Regions from separate parts of the Limosilactobacillus mucosae genome, predicted to be linked through region 2. Evidence: predicted binding sites of a transcription regulator. Region 2 holds the regulator's gene; the other holds the start of a gene.
The links. Region 2 encodes Rex, which represses fermentation and respiration genes when NADH is low (regulators of the CRP and FNR family bind a similar motif). Its sites were predicted from a motif close to TTGTGAANTANTTCACAA; they were not measured.
Positions count from the first base shown of each region.

Region 1: a site for Rex is predicted at 2,093-2,110, ahead of H0G69_RS04670 (NAD(P)-dependent alcohol dehydrogenase). Genes of this name have one in related genera too.

Region 1 is NZ_CP058954.1:968,843-976,618, forward strand. It holds gene H0G69_RS04655 (threonine aldolase family protein) at 1-128, opposite strand, end outside; gene H0G69_RS04660 (DUF554 domain-containing protein) at 361-1,074, shown strand; gene H0G69_RS04665 (LysR family transcriptional regulator) at 1,095-2,003, opposite strand; gene H0G69_RS04670 (NAD(P)-dependent alcohol dehydrogenase) at 2,351-3,448, shown strand; gene nadC (carboxylating nicotinate-nucleotide diphosphorylase) at 3,517-4,356, opposite strand; gene H0G69_RS04680 (MFS transporter) at 4,346-5,539, opposite strand; gene H0G69_RS04685 (DNA-3-methyladenine glycosylase I) at 5,976-6,545, shown strand; gene H0G69_RS04690 (carboxymuconolactone decarboxylase family protein) at 6,699-7,046, shown strand; gene H0G69_RS04695 (carboxymuconolactone decarboxylase family protein) at 7,204-7,776, opposite strand, start outside.
Region 2 is NZ_CP058954.1:320,979-328,754, reverse strand. It holds gene H0G69_RS01480 (potassium transporter KimA) at 1-814, opposite strand, end outside; gene H0G69_RS01475 (APC family permease) at 937-2,538, opposite strand; gene groL (chaperonin GroEL) at 2,674-4,296, opposite strand; gene groES (co-chaperone GroES) at 4,346-4,630, opposite strand; gene H0G69_RS01460 (redox-sensing transcriptional repressor Rex) at 4,863-5,510, opposite strand; gene H0G69_RS01455 (ABC-F family ATP-binding cassette domain-containing protein) at 5,846-7,774, shown strand.

The DNA.
Region 1 (7,776 bases), 650 kb from region 2:
GCCGTCAGTGAGATCTCATCAAAACCATAGCCCGGCAGCTTTTGCCAATTGGTATCAGCAAGCCGTTTTAAGATGCTGGGATGAGCGCCCTCTAGATAGTCAGAAGCAAATGAAAGTTTATCGTGCATATAATTACCTCGCAGTCGATTGTATCCAATTAGATTTATATCGATCATACGCTAAAGACGTGCCGATGACAATTGGGAGCAGTATCGATGCAAGACTTTGGTTTAGTTGATGGATGCTAATTTGGACTAGTCAGCAGCTGAATGATTTGTTAGGATATAAAGTGATTATTAGAATTAAATTAGAAACCGCCATTTCCGAACTGGGATGGCGGTTTTAAATGGAGGGATAAAAATGCCGGGATTAGGAACTATCGTGAACGTAATTGCAATTGCTGCTGCTGGCATAATCGGCTGTCTTGCTGGTGAAAGAATCGCGCCTCGTTTTCAAGACACCTTGATGAAAGCGACCGCAATTGCCGTTTTGTTTTTAGGACTGGGCGGGACGATGGCACAGATGCTCACGTTTAAGCATGGCAGCTTTTCAACGCAGGGAACCATGATGCTGATTGGCAGCCTGGCGATTGGCGGACTAATCGGCGAGTGGCTGCGGATTGAGGATCGCTTTGCCGATTTTGGCGAATGGCTCAAGAAAAAGACCGGCAATGCCAATGATCAAGAATTTATCGAAGCGTTCGTAACCGCGTCGCTGACCGTTTGTATCGGGGCAATGGCAATCGTTGGCTCAATTGAGGATGGGATCTTGGGCGACCATTCGATTCTGTTTGCCAAGGCGATTCTTGATTTTGTAATCGTCTTGGTAATGGCGGCTTCAATGGGACGCGGCTGTGGATTCGCGGCGGTGCCAGTCGGGATTCTGCAGGGAACGGTGACGCTGTTTAGCGAGCTGCTTAAGCCACTGATGACAACGGCTGTGATGAACAACATCTCCTATATCGGTTCCGTATTGATCTTTTGCGTTGGCATCAATCTTTTGTGGGGCAACAAGATTCGCGTGGCCAATCTCTTGCCAGCACTGGTAATTGGCGCGGTCTGGGTCGTCTTTTAATCAATCAGACGACTATGGAATCACGCTTGCTTAGGCATCCCATCGGTAATTTTAATCTGATCGAGCAGCTGACGCAGGGCTGGATTATGATTATCGCTGCGGTAGACGAGGTTGAAGGTAAAGCGTTGGTCAGAGGCATCCTTGATCGGCCAATAGCGGATGTGGCGGCTGGTCCTATCGTAAGCCTTGATCAGCTCGCGGGGGTAAAATGCTAGTGCCTTGCCCAGACTGACCAGCATCTGCATGTGTTCAAACGAAAAGACGCGCTCGACGTTTAAAGCCTGGCTATTTAATCCCAGACTTTCTAGAAAGGCCCGCTTGAGATAGGATGATTCTTCATTGCTGTAATAGATGATCGGGTAGCGCCGCAGCTGTTCAATGGAAACGGCATCTTTGATCGGCAGTCGTTCACTGGCGCCGATCACCATCTGATCCGTGTGCAGCAACGCGGTTTTTAGGCCCATCTTGGAAAATTCCTGGTCAAAGCCGTAATGATCCATCACCACAGCGCAATCCAGATCATTCATCAAGACATCGGTAATGACGTGTTCGGGACCAGCTTCAGCAATAAAAACGTCAATGTTGGCATCCAGTTCAAAGATCAAGTCGCGCAGCAGCAAAGTGTCAAAAGGTGAGAAGTACCCAATCGTTAAGCGATGCCGCGATCGTTCGTCAAAATGCTGAACAGCCTGATTGGTATCGTTGATCATTCTCAAGATAACCTGACAGCGCTCCTTAAAGAAACCGCCAGCCGTTGTCAGAGTAACTTGATTCTTGCCACGCGTAAACAATTTGACGTTGAGTTCATCTTCTAAACGCTTCATCTGTCTTGAAACGGCCCGTTGTGAAACGTAATGTGCCTGCGCGACTTTTTGAAAGCTGCCCAACTCGCTGACTTCCATAAAGATTCTTAACTGATCGAGATTCAAGTTTTTCCCTCCTGCCTGCCGAATGAAATAGTTCGGGTGTCGGCATATTTTAGCACTACTTAGGCTACAAGTTCAATGCTAAACTTATCTTGTTAAATGATTAACAATAGGTGCAAGACTGGCCCAGTACTAATCGGCATTTCTCAAAACCATTACTTAAGCAGTGAATGCGAGTCTTAGTTTTTATAGATACAGCCGAACGTTAGTAGGACCATAATGCTGTTTTATCTAAATTCGGAAAGTCTGATGGTCACTTGTCTTAGCACATATATTGTTATCTGGATGCAAAAGCAGTTAGTCATATCAAAGCAGATTAGTGAGCATGGTAAAGATAAGGAGAATCGATTATGAAAATGAAAGCTGCCATTGTTCGTCAAGCTACGGATCCATACAAATTTGAAGAAGTCGAACTTGCTGAGCCAAAAAATGACGAGGTCCTGGTACGCATCACTGCCAGCGGTCTTTGCCACACTGATGAATTTGGCCGCACGCTTGGCATGTCGCCAATTGTTTTGGGACATGAAGGGGTCGGCATCATTGAAAAACTGGGCGAAAACGTCAAAGACTTTGCGGTTGGCGATCATGTAGCCTTTTCATACGCCTTTTGCGGTCACTGCAAGAGCTGCGTTCAAGGCCGTCCTCAATACTGTGAAAAATTTAACGAAATTAATTTTGGCGGCGTGGGTGCTGATTGTCAGAGCAAGCTGTCGCAAAACGGTCAGCCGGTAGCAATGTTTTTTGGCCAATCATCATTTGCTCAATATGCTACGATCAGTGAAGAAAGCATCGTAAAAATCGATGAAGACGTTGATCTGGCCATGATTGCACCATTTGGCTGTGGCGTTCAGACTGGTGCCGGGGCCGTCTTAAACACGCTGCGTCCCCACGTTGACGAAACGTTGGCTGTCTTTGGCTGTGGTGCGGTTGGCTTTAGCGCGATCATGGCTGCCAAGGTGGCGGGCTGCCGTCAGATTATTGCGGTTGGCGGCAATGAGCACAGTCTGGCACTGGCCAAGGAACTGGGCGCAACCGACGTAATCAACCGCAAGCAGCTGCCGGCTGGTCAAACGATGGCCCAGGCAGTCCAGGCAATCTCAAATGGCGGCGTCAACTATGCCATTGATACCTCTGGCAATGGCAACATGATCCAAAACGCCATTCAAAGTACCTGTCTGAATGGTAAAATCGTTTTGCTGGCGCCATCTGGTGAAGTTGAGAACTTTGACTTTGGTAAGGACGTCTTGATGGCATATCGGACCGTAATTGGCTGTTGTGAAGGTGACTCCAATCCAAAGATCTTTATTCCGCGGTTGGTTCAACTCTACAAAGAAGGGCGGTTCCCAATCGACAAGATCATTACCAAGTATCCATTTGAACAGTTGGAACAGGCTCGAGAAGATTCCAACGCTGGCAAGGTTATCAAAGCCGTTGTGACGATGGAGTAGGCATTTAAATCCTCAGTAAATGAAAAAACAGCACTGTAAGGTTTACAATGCTGTTTTTAAATTATTTTTCAGCTTTTAACCGCGCCATTGACCAAAAAACTGATATCCAGTGGAACGACACGGTTGGTCAGTTCACCGATAGACAAAAAGTCAACGCCACAGCCGCGATAGGATGCAATCGTAGTCAAATCAATACCACCGGACGCCTCGGTAAGAATTCCAGCAGGGACCAGCTTTTGCCATTCTTTAATCGTGGCCGGTACCTGGTTATCAAACATGATCGCGTCGGCATGATGAGCAATCGCGGTCCGCAGCTGACTCTCTGTTTCGACCTCAACTTCAACGCGCGTCATTGGTCCAACGCTTTGCTTGGCCAGATCGATTGCCTTGCCAACGCTGCCTGCCAATGCCAGGTGATTGTCTTTTAACATAATCCCGTGCGTTAGTCCCATACGGTGATTAAACCCGCCACCAGCACGTACGGCCGCTTTTTCGAACATTCTTAGTCCAGGCATCGTTTTGCGTGTATCCACGATCTTGATGGTTGGATCAGCTAACAGCTGGACGGCTTGAGCAGTTTTAGTAGCAATCCCGCTCATGTGCTGCAGCAGATTCAAAATAACGCGCTCACCGCTCAGCAAAACGGTTGCTGATCCTTTGACGTGTGCCAGCTCGGTCTTTTTGGCGACTTTTTCACCATCGCTGACCAATAGTTCAACTTCAGCACCGCCTAAAAGGTCATAGACGGCATTGATAACCTGCAGACCGCAGACAATTCCATCTGCCTTGGCAATAAACGTTCCTTCAATGACATGATCGGGTAGGGGAGCAAGACTGGCATCCCCAAATTCCAGATCTTCTTTTAAAAAGGCAGTCAGTTTTTGTTTGAGAAGAAAATCATTCAGCATGAGCGCCCTCATTCTTTCCTGGCTCCGGCAATGCCAAGACAGCCACCGAACCAATAATCAACGAAATCATGAAAATCAAGAAAATCATATTGATGCTGACGTGTTGGTCAATCCAAACCCCAACCAGCAGCGGTCCAACCACGGCACCAATTCGGCCCATTCCTTGCGCCATCCCGGTCATCGTCCCGCGAACATCAGTCTCATACAATGTTGGCGTCAAAGCGATAATGGCACCATAAGCTCCCAAGTTGAAGAACGATAAGATGCAGCCGGCAAGAACCGTCAGTGTACTGCTGGAAACATTGCCGAACATGATTGCTCCCAGCGCTGTTCCCAACATGTAGATGGCAAAAACATACTTAATCTTGATTTTGCCGGCAAGCCAAGCCGCCAGATAGTATCCAGGCAACTGGGCCACCACAATGATCGTCGTATAGCCGAAACTTTCGATGACGCTGTTGCCCCGTGCCAGCATAATGCTTGGCAGCCACATAAACATCCCGTAGTAGCTGAACATTACCATCAGCCAAGCAATCCATAGCAGAACGGTCTTGCCATGAAACGACTTTTTTAAGGCTTGGCCCAAAGCAACATGCTGCGTTTGGACGTGACTGATTTCTTGAATGTTGCGGCGCATCATGATGGCAAAAAAGCCAGTCAGTGCAGTAACCAGTAACAGACCCCGCCAGCCAATCGTGGTGCTGAGCAAAAACGACAGAAATGAGGCAATCAGCCAGCCAATCGCCCAAAAGCTATCAGCCATAATCAGCATTTGTGAGCGCTTGTTGCCCTGGTATAAGTCAGAAATGTAAGTAGCAGCTACTGGCAGTTCGCCACCGAGTCCCATTCCAACAAAGAAACGAATTACCAAAAAGCTTTTAAAGCCAACCGCGGCTGCTAAGACCACATTCCCCAGCGAAAACATCAGCAGGGTAATGATCAGCGTGTTCTTGCGGCCAATTCGATCAGCCAGGTGACCAAAATAAAAGCCGCCGCAGATCATCCCAATAGTGCTGACCGAACTGATCAATCCGGTCTGTGAATTAGCCAGTCCCCAAGCCCTGCGAACAATCGGCATGATAAATGACAGCAGTCCCACGTCCAGCGCGTCAAACATCCATGCCGTACCAATAATTAAAAACGTGGTAAATGCAGTCTTTTTAACGTTAATGCCTTGATCCATTTTACTTCTCCCTTAACCAGTTATTAAAAAAGTATTAGTTACTTTTATTGTGATCAAGTGTAATCCTTTGGCGGCCGAATACAAGTTTTATTTGGCGATTTACCAAACCAGTTAACAATTATGCGATCGCTGCCATTACTGGATTGATCGCGTTTTGTAAAAGTAAAATCTACCTAAAATAATTTAGGACTAGATATTTTCGAAAGCGCTTATCCAGGGGATGCAAATTAGCTTGATTGCAAATTGACTACAAAATCAGCATCCCAAAAATAAACAGCGACCACTTAATCTCGTCAAACGATTAAAAGGCGGCAGGATTTATGAAAATGAGCCTTCGACTGACTTTTAAGGTGGCAGCCTGTTTTGACCTGCCAAATGATTTTTGATACGCTGTTTTTGCGTTTAAGATTTAAAAGTTAAAGTTAAGGAGAAGTCGATGCCAAACAATAATTTAAAAACCGATCGTCCGCGCTGTTCATGGGTCAACCTGCAAAACCCGCTTTACGTGAAATATCATGACTGTGAGTGGGGCAAACCGATTCATGACGATCACCGGCTGTTTGAAATGCTGCTTCTTGAGTCGTTTCAAGCCGGCTTGTCATGGGAAACGGTGCTAAATAAACGAGCTGCTTTCAAACAGGCATTTGCGGGATTTGATGTTGGCAGGGTCGCTAAATTTAATGATGAGGACTGTCAGCGGCTACTGCAAAACCCAGGAATCATCCGGCATCGTTTAAAGATTCGCGCGGCGGTTGGCAATGCCCAGATCTTTATGGCTATTCAACAAGAATGGGGTACTTTTTCAAATTATCTGTGGCATTGGACGCAAGAGGAGACAATTCGCGAAATCGGTCAAACCAGATCACAGCTGTCTGATGATATTGCCAAAGATCTAAAAAAGCGCGGGATGAAGTTTGTGGGCACGACTACGATTTATGCCTATCTGCAGGCAGTCGGCGTGGTCAACGGACATGAGCGTTCCTGCTGGCTGGGGAAGTCGCTGTAAGCATGATCAAACTGGCTTTGACAGCATAAATTTACATCTACTATGATAGTCGGTGTTTTTTGATGGCGTTTACAATAATGGCGGGCAGTTTATTTGCATCCCTACCTCAGCGTGCTATTCTGAAGGTAAAAGAACTGCAATGAGGTGATTTTAATGACGGATTATCAAGAAAAGCTGAATGAAGCACGGGCCAACAATCGCAATCTGTTTGGTGCATTGGGCGAGACCGGCAAAGGCTTTAACGCTATGCATGATGCTGCCGTCAAGGATGGCGCGCTAGATTTAAAGACTAAGGAGCTAGAGGCGATTGCGATCGCGATTGCCATGCGCTGCGAGGGATGTATCGTTCAACATGCCAAGGCGTGCCTGAAAGCTGGCGTTACCAGAGATGAACTGGTTGAAACGATTGGCATTGCTGTCATGATGGGTGGCGGTCCAGCAACGGTTTATGGCGGCAAGGCATTGGACTGCTATGATCAGTTTGTCCAGGCCTCAAAATAAGCTATCGTCAAAAACGACATAAGTGATAATTAGATAAATAAAAATGGCGCGGAGCAATCCGGGCCATTTTTTATTTCGTATTATCTGAAGGCAGGATTTAGATCTAAAGTCGAAGCCTGTTTGAAGTTTGGCTTTACTTTATATGACAGAAATCAGCTCAATCAAGTTTTCCGTATGCTTCGTCATCAACTGGTTCCAGCCATTCATTAGATGTTTTGGTACCTGGAATCTCAAATGCCAGATGACTGAACCAGCTGTTTTTCTTAGCGCCGTGCCAGTGCTTGACGTTGGCTGGAATCTCAACGACATCGCCAGGCTTCAAACTTTGAGCCGGCTTGCCTGCTTCTTGATACCAGCCTTCGCCATCAACGCAGATCAACACCTGACCACCGCCACTGGCTGCACGGTGAACATGCCAGTTGTTGCGGCAGCCTGGTTCAAAAGTAACGTTGCTGATTGCCAAAGGATCGCCTGGTTTTGACAAGACGTTAAGATATGACTGGCCGATAAAGTATTGAGCGTAGGCGTCATTTGGCTGACCAATCCCGAACATCCCGCCGTGAGCATTGGCAGGATCCTTTAAGTCCTCGGCATAGACTTCTTTGGCCTGATTGAAGGCGGCCCAGGCATTTGGCCAGCCAGCATAGAAAGCCAGGTGAGTCAGCAGTTCAGCCATTTCTTGTTTGGTGACGCCATTTTTACGAGCCGTGGCCAGGTGATAATGCAGCGA
Region 2 (7,776 bases):
AGCTAAAGAACGTAATCCCACCAAAGAATGCCGCCAGAATCAGACTCATAATTGCTAAAGTATTAGCAGCATTCTTCTTTTTGGGTTCATTAAAGTTAGGTACGGCATTACTAATAGCTTCAACCCCGGTCAATGAGGAAGAACCGGCTGAAAAAGCCCGAATAAACAGGACAGCCGACATTCCGGCAACCGGCGTTCCAAACGAGGCCGTTGCATGATAGGTCAGATGACCAGTGGCAATATTGAAAAAGCCCCAGATGATCATCGCGGTAATCATAATAATAAAGAAGTATACCGGAACCGTTAAGAAATTGGCACTGTCGCTCAATCCCCGCAGATTCAGAATCATAATCGCGAGGACGATAATCACCGAGATCGGCACTGAATACTTATAAAGCTGCGGAACCGCAGAAACAATCGCTTCCGTACCAGAAGTCGTCGAAACCGCAACCGTCAGCATATAGTCAACCAGCAGCGACCCGCCGGCAACCAAGCCACCTGTGCGGCCCCAGTTTTCGGTGGCTACGACATAGGCACCACCACCACTGGGATAGGCATTGATAATCTGCCGATAGGAAAGGGTAATTGCCACCAACAGAATCAAAACCAGTGCTGCAATTGGCAATGAGTACCAGATTGCCGCCGCCGACAGTGTTACCAAAACGGTCGTAATCTGTTCAGTACCATAAGCAACGGATGATAAAGCATCCGACGATAACAAGGCCAAAGCTTTAAACTTTGTCAAATGGGCCTGGCCTTCATCCAACGTCTTCAAGGGCTTACCGATGAGGACGCGTTTTAAATACCGCCACATATTCTTTTTCTCCTTCACTCTATTCTATTATAAAATATAAAGTCAACAGTTATTCTACACCACGTAAATGGTTAATACCACCCAGGGCAGATTGATCACGCAATAGTTTTAGAAAATTATTTTTACTGATCAACATGAGCATTGACGCGTCGTCCCAATTCAAGATCTTCACCTTCAACGCTGCTGTTGACTCCCCACCAGTAAAATACCAGCGAGCACAAAATGATCACGACAAAATCAAATGGATACCGAATCCAATTCTGACCGCCAAAACCATCGCTGCCCAGATAAGACATCACCGAGATAAACAACAGGTAGCCCAGCAGCCAACCGCAGCCTTTCATTTGAGTCTTCCATGAAGCATGATGATAGCGAATCTCATAATAGGCGTAGATTGGCAGACCCAAACAGATCACAAAAATCACCTCAATCGTCGTTGGCCACATTGCCCAATAGATCGCCAGACTGGTCAAAACAAATGACAAAGGCGCCATCCACTTTAAAGATCGAGGCTCAAACGGCCGCTTAAGATCGGGTGCAATCCTTCTAAGCGCGACCGCAGCTACCGGTCCAGTCAGATAGGCAATCAGAGTCGAGGCCGAGATGACGCTGGCAAGCGCGCTCCAATTACGAAAAATGCAGACCAAAACCGCTGCCAGAATCAGATTAACGATCATGGCAAAACGAGGTACCATATAGCGTCGCTCAAGCCGCCCCAGCCAGGCTGGCAAATGATCGCCGCGCGCCATTGCCGCCAGCGTTCTGGAAGCATTGGTAACAAAAGCAACCCCGGTTCCAAACGGCGAGACGAACGCATCAATATACAACAGAATCGTCAGCCAATTGATTCCCATTAAGATTGCCAGATCTGCAAATGGCGAGGCAAAATCAATGCCATGCCAGCCGTGCGCCGTTAGCAGTGATGGCTTAACCGCCCCTACAAAGGTAATCTGCAGCAGAATATACAATACTGCCGTAATCGTCAATGAGATTACAACGCCACGATAGATGTTTTTTTGTGGATCTTTCATCTCACCACCTAGATTGACAACCGTCTGAAAGGCATCATAGGAAAAAATAATTCCGGCTACCGTAGTTGCTTCAAAAATCGAGCGGCTGCCATAAGGCATAAACTCATGGATGCCTTGCCCGAAATTACTGGTGTGAAAGCCGCTCAGCATCAACACAATGATCGTCAAGGTTGGCATCAGCAGCTTAAAAATCGAGATCAAACCAGTAAAATGCGTCAAGATCTTAACTGACCAGAAATTAATCAGCGTAAAAACGATCATAAACGCAAAGACCACCAGCAGCCCTTGATTAGTAATGCTGCCATGACTGACGAAGCTGCGCGTCCAATTAGCCCAGCTCCATGGCCATGAGCTCATATACTGTACTGAAGCCACCGCTTCGATGGGAATCAGTGTAATCAAGGAGACCCAGTTGGCCCAAGCCGCTACGAAACCTAAAAGCGGGCCATGACTGTACTGAGCGTAGCGACTCATTCCGCCGCTTTCAGGAAACATCGCCCCCAGTTCAACGTAATTAAAAGCAATCACCATAATGATGATCGCCCCTAAAATCCAAGAGATGACCGCTGCTGGTCCGGCAATCTTCGCCGCCTCGCCAGCACCAAACAGCCATCCGGATCCGATCAATGAATTCAGAGCCAGTAAAATGACAGATGTTAAAGACATTTTCTGGTTAGGCATTTTTGATGACATAAAAATACTCCACTAAATAAGATAGCGTCCATTGGTTTGAATGGACATACCTAACAGAATACCACTAAGCAAGCATTAAACGCAAAAAAGCACCGCGACTTTTGTCGCGGTGCTTTGATTCATTATTATTAATGATTACATCATGCCGGCACCAGGTTGAGGAGCGGCTGGTTGATCATTCTTTGGTTCTGGCTTATCAGCAACAACGGCTTCAGTAGTCAAAAGCATTGCTGATACCGAAGCAGCGTTTTGCAGTGCCGAACGCGTAACCTTGGTAGGGTCAACGATTCCGGCTGCAACCATGTCTTCAAATTTGTCAACGGCAGCGTTGTAACCGATGCCTGGCTTTTCGCTCTTCAAACGGTTAACGATGATTGAGCCTTCAACGCCAGCATTTTCAGCGATTTGACGAACTGGGGCTTCCAACGCCTTCTTAACGATGTTGACACCAGTTGCTTCGTCGTCGCTTTCAGTTTCAACGTTTTCCAAAGCAGGGATTACATTGATCAAAGCAGTACCACCACCAGGTACGAATCCTTCTTGAACGGCAGCCCGCGTAGCGTTCAGAGCGTCTTCAACACGGTACTTCTTTTCCTTGAGTTCCGTTTCCGTAGCAGCGCCGACCTTGATTACGGCAACCCCACCAGACAGCTTGGCCAGACGTTCTTGCAGCTTTTCTTTGTCGAATTCAGAAGTCGTGTTGGCAATTGCCTGCTTGATCTGTTCAACTCGTTCAGCAATCGCATCCTTTGCACCATTGCCGTCAACGATCGTCGTGTTGTCCTTAGTTACGGTAACCTTGTTGGCAGAGCCAAGTTGAGCAATCGTAGCATCCTTTAAGCTCATGCCCAGATCATCAGAGATTACGGTACCACCAGTCAAAATGGCGATATCCTGCAATTGAGCCTTACGACGATCGCCAAAGCCTGGCGCCTTAACCGCGCAAACGTTGAACGTCCCGCGAATCTTGTTCAATACCAAGGTTGGCAGAGCTTCACCGGTAATGTCGTCAGCAATGATCAAAAGCGAACGGCCTTCTTGAACCACGGCCTGCAGCAAAGGCAAAATGTCTTGAATGTTGCCAATCTTCTTGTCAGTGATCAGAATGTATGGATTGTCCAGATCAGATTCCATCTTGTCCGTGTCGGTTACCATGTATTGAGACATATAGCCGCGGTCAAAGCTCATCCCTTCAACCACGTCAACCGTCGTGTCAACGCCACGGCTGTCTTCAATCGTGATTACGCCATCATTGCCGACCTTTTCCATGGCATCGGCAATCAGTTCACCAACTTCAGGGTTAGCAGCAGAGATGGAGGCAATTTGTGCAATGTCGTCCTTGCTTTGCACTTCATGACTCATCTTGTGCAGTTCTTCAACGGCAGCCTTGGTAGCCTTGTCGATACCGCGACGAATGCCAACTGGGTTAGCACCGGCAGCAACGTTCTTCATCCCGGCGTTAACGATGGCTTGCGTCAAAACGGTTGCCGTCGTCGTACCGTCACCGGCGTTGTCATTGGTCTTGGAAGCAACTTCAGAAACAAGCTTGGCACCCATGTTCTCAAAGTGATCTTCCAATTCAATGTTCTTGGCGATCGTAACCCCATCGTTAGTAATCGTAGGTGCGCCATAGCTTTGTTCCAAAACAACGTTGCGACCCTTAGGACCGATCGTCGTCTTAACCGTATTGGCCAGCTTGTCTACCCCACGCAGCATTGCCTTGCGTGCATCTTCAGAAAACTTAATTTCTTTTGCCATTTTAGATTTTCACCTCATTAATATTGATCGAATGCGAAAACAAGTCTACTTAGTCAACGATGGCAACCAGGTCTTTTTCACGAACGACCAGGTACTTTTCACCATTGTATTCGACTTCATTGCCTGCGTACTTGTCAAACAGGACGCGGTCGCCTTCCTTAACGGCTGGAGCAACTTTTTGACCATTGTCCAGGTAACGGCCTTCGCCAACTGCTACAACCGTACCCGTCGTTGGCTTATCCTTGGCATTGTTAGCCAGGACAATTCCGCCAACCGTCTTTTCTTCAGCTTGTTCCGCTTTAAGAACAACGCGATCTCCTAATGGTTTTAACACGTTAATCCCTCCATCAATCATCATTAATAATTCAGATATTTTTTAGCACTCTTATCACCCAAGTGCTAATTACATGATCTACTATATCATGATCTTGCTAAAATGCAACAATTATTTTGACCAATTTTGACTATTATTTTATAGAAAACGCTTTAGTTACCATTCTAACGGCATTTTAACTTTTTTGACTTTTTATCAAAAAACGCATGACGATTGCTCGCCATGCGTTGAGTTATTTTTGACTGTCTTTAGTATTGTTATTTTCAATAAAGTAGATCAGCGTCTGCAGTTCATTGGTCAGGTCAATATTTTGTACCTGAACGTCTTTTGGCACTGACAGACGAACCGGTGTAAAGTTCAAGATACCATGAACCCCTGCTTCGACCAACTCATCAGTAACGGCCTGCGATTTTTCGCCAGGTACCGTTAAAATAACGACATCAATCTGCTGTTCTTGCAGCTGCTTTTTCATCTCGCCAACCGGGTAGACAGGAATCCCACTCTTAACGGTATTGGCTAAGGCTGGTTTAGGATCAAAAGCTGCACTGATCCGCAGATTCGTGCTTTGGTGGAAATTATAGTTCATCAAGGCGCTGCCCAGACTGCCGACCCCGACCAAAGCCACACTGGTCAGCTTATCTTGATTCAAGATCCCCTTGAAAAAGTTCAAAAGCTTTTCCACATCATAGCCATAGCCGCGCTTGCCCAATTCGCCAAAATAGGAAAAGTCGCGTCGAATCGTTGCCGAATCAACTTTAACCGCCTCTGATAATTCAGTCGATGAGACGCGTCGTTTATTGGCGTTAAGCAAAACGTTCAGATACCGATAGTAGACCGGCAACCGCTTAGCCGTGGCACGGGGAATTTTACGCGTTGCCATTAATAGATTCCTCCAATTCAGATTCTAGTTTGTGAAAATTATTCCTTAATCATTTTAACAACTCCGCTAAAGTTTGTGAACTATTTTCCAAGAAAAGAATCGTTTTTATTTAAACATGTTTTCTATTATGCTACAGGCTTCACTGCATGTCCATTAATGATTTGTGAAATTTAGGCCATCCGCTGATCATGAATGTGCTGGTAATGACGATCATTTTTTAAACGTTAATTCAAAATTTAACATTATTGATCGGTCCTATCCTCAAGCTCGCGACCTAGTCTGATCTTGTGCTACAATCTTAACTGACTATCTACTTTAAAAAATGAGGTTAAATTATGCTGCTACTGCAAACCAATAATGTTGAACGTCGCTTTGGCAGCGATGTTTTGTTTCATAATATGAATATGCAGATTCAAGAACATGGCCGAACTGCATTGGTCGGACGCAACGGTGCCGGCAAAACGACCTTCTTGAAAATCATTGCCGGTTTAACCGAACCTGATGAAGGCACGGTTACTCACGCCCGCGACCTGACGATTGGCTACCTGGCTCAGAATCAAGGACTCGACAGCCAAAATTCAATCTGGGCCGAATTAGACAGCGTCTTTGCTCCTTTACACGAACTGGAAAAACAGCTGCATGAGCTAGAGAATCAATTGGGAACACTGACGCCCAAAGCAGCGGACTACCAAGACGTTTTAGCAAGCTATGACCGTTTATCCGAGCAGTTCAAAAAACAGGGCGGCTATGAATACGCGTCCCGGATGCGTGGCGTACTGCATGGTTTCGGCTTTGATGAAGGTATGTATGATACTTCAGTCAATGCGCTTTCTGGCGGTCAAAAAACCAAGCTGGCCCTAGCTAAGATTCTGCTGCAGTCGCCCAACCTTTTGATTCTAGACGAACCGACCAATCACTTGGACATGGGCGTCTTAAGCTGGCTGGAAGACTACCTTAAAAGCTATCAAGGTGCGCTTTTGATCGTTTCTCACGACCGCTACTTCTTAGATCGCGTGGTTACTGACGTTTACGATCTTGACAATAAAACGCTGATTCACTATACCGGCAACTATACGCAATTCGTAGCCCACAAGCGCGAACGACTGCAGGCTGAATGGAAGCATTACGAGCAGCAGCAAAAAGAAATCGCCAAGCTGGAGGATTTTGTCAATCGCAACATTGTCCGAGCCTCAACCACCAAACGCGCCCAGGCTCGCCGCAAACAGCTTGAGAAAATGGATCGCTTGGAGCGGCCGACTACCGATGATTCCTCGATTCATTTTCAATTCCACAGTGACCATGCTTCGGGTAACGAGGTCTTAGACGTCGATGAACTCAATATCGGCTATCAAGATCAAAAGCTGGCTGGGCCATTATCATTTAAGGTTCGCAAAGGTCAGCGCGTCGGTATTATCGGTCCAAATGGGATTGGCAAATCAACGCTTTTAAAGACGCTTTTGAAAAAGATTCCCAAGCTCAGCGGGACGATCAAATTCGGCGCTAATCTAGAAATCGGCTACTACGACCAGGAACAGCAGCAACTGCATCCTGAAAAGACCGTTTTAGAAGAAGTCTGGGACGATCATCCTGAAGTTTCCGAAAAAGACATTCGCTCGCTTCTGGGCAGTTTTCTGTTTGTTGGCGATGACGTCTATAAACCAGTCAGCGCGCTTTCGGGTGGCGAAAAGGCACGTCTGGAGCTGACTAAGCTTTCATTTATGCCAATCAACTTTTTGATCCTGGATGAACCAACCAACCACTTGGACATCGACAGCCGCGAAGTCTTGGAAACAGCCATTAACGAATTTGATGGGACGGTTCTGTTTATCTCGCACGACCGTTATTTCTTAAACCAGGTTGCTACTGATATCCTATATATGACGGCTCATGGCATGACGCATTATGAAGGAAACTACGATGACTACCTGACCCAACAGGCAAAACTGGAGCATCAAACACAGCCAGAAACCAAAGTCAAACAGTCAACCGGTCAGCTTTCCTATCAGCAAAGCAAAGAAACTCAGCGTGCCCGACGCAAGCTGCAGCGGCAGGTCGATCAATTAGAAAATCAGATGGGTGAACTGGAGGGCAAGCAGGCCGCGATCGAAGCTGAGATGGCCAAGCCCGAAATTGCCGTCGACATCGCCCAGCTGACCGATCTGCAAAAAAAGCTGGATGCCTTAAAAGCCCAAAGCGAAGACGTTGAGCTGCAATGGACTGAAGCCGCCGAAGCCCTGGAGACATTTGATCAAGAAAATCAATAGCA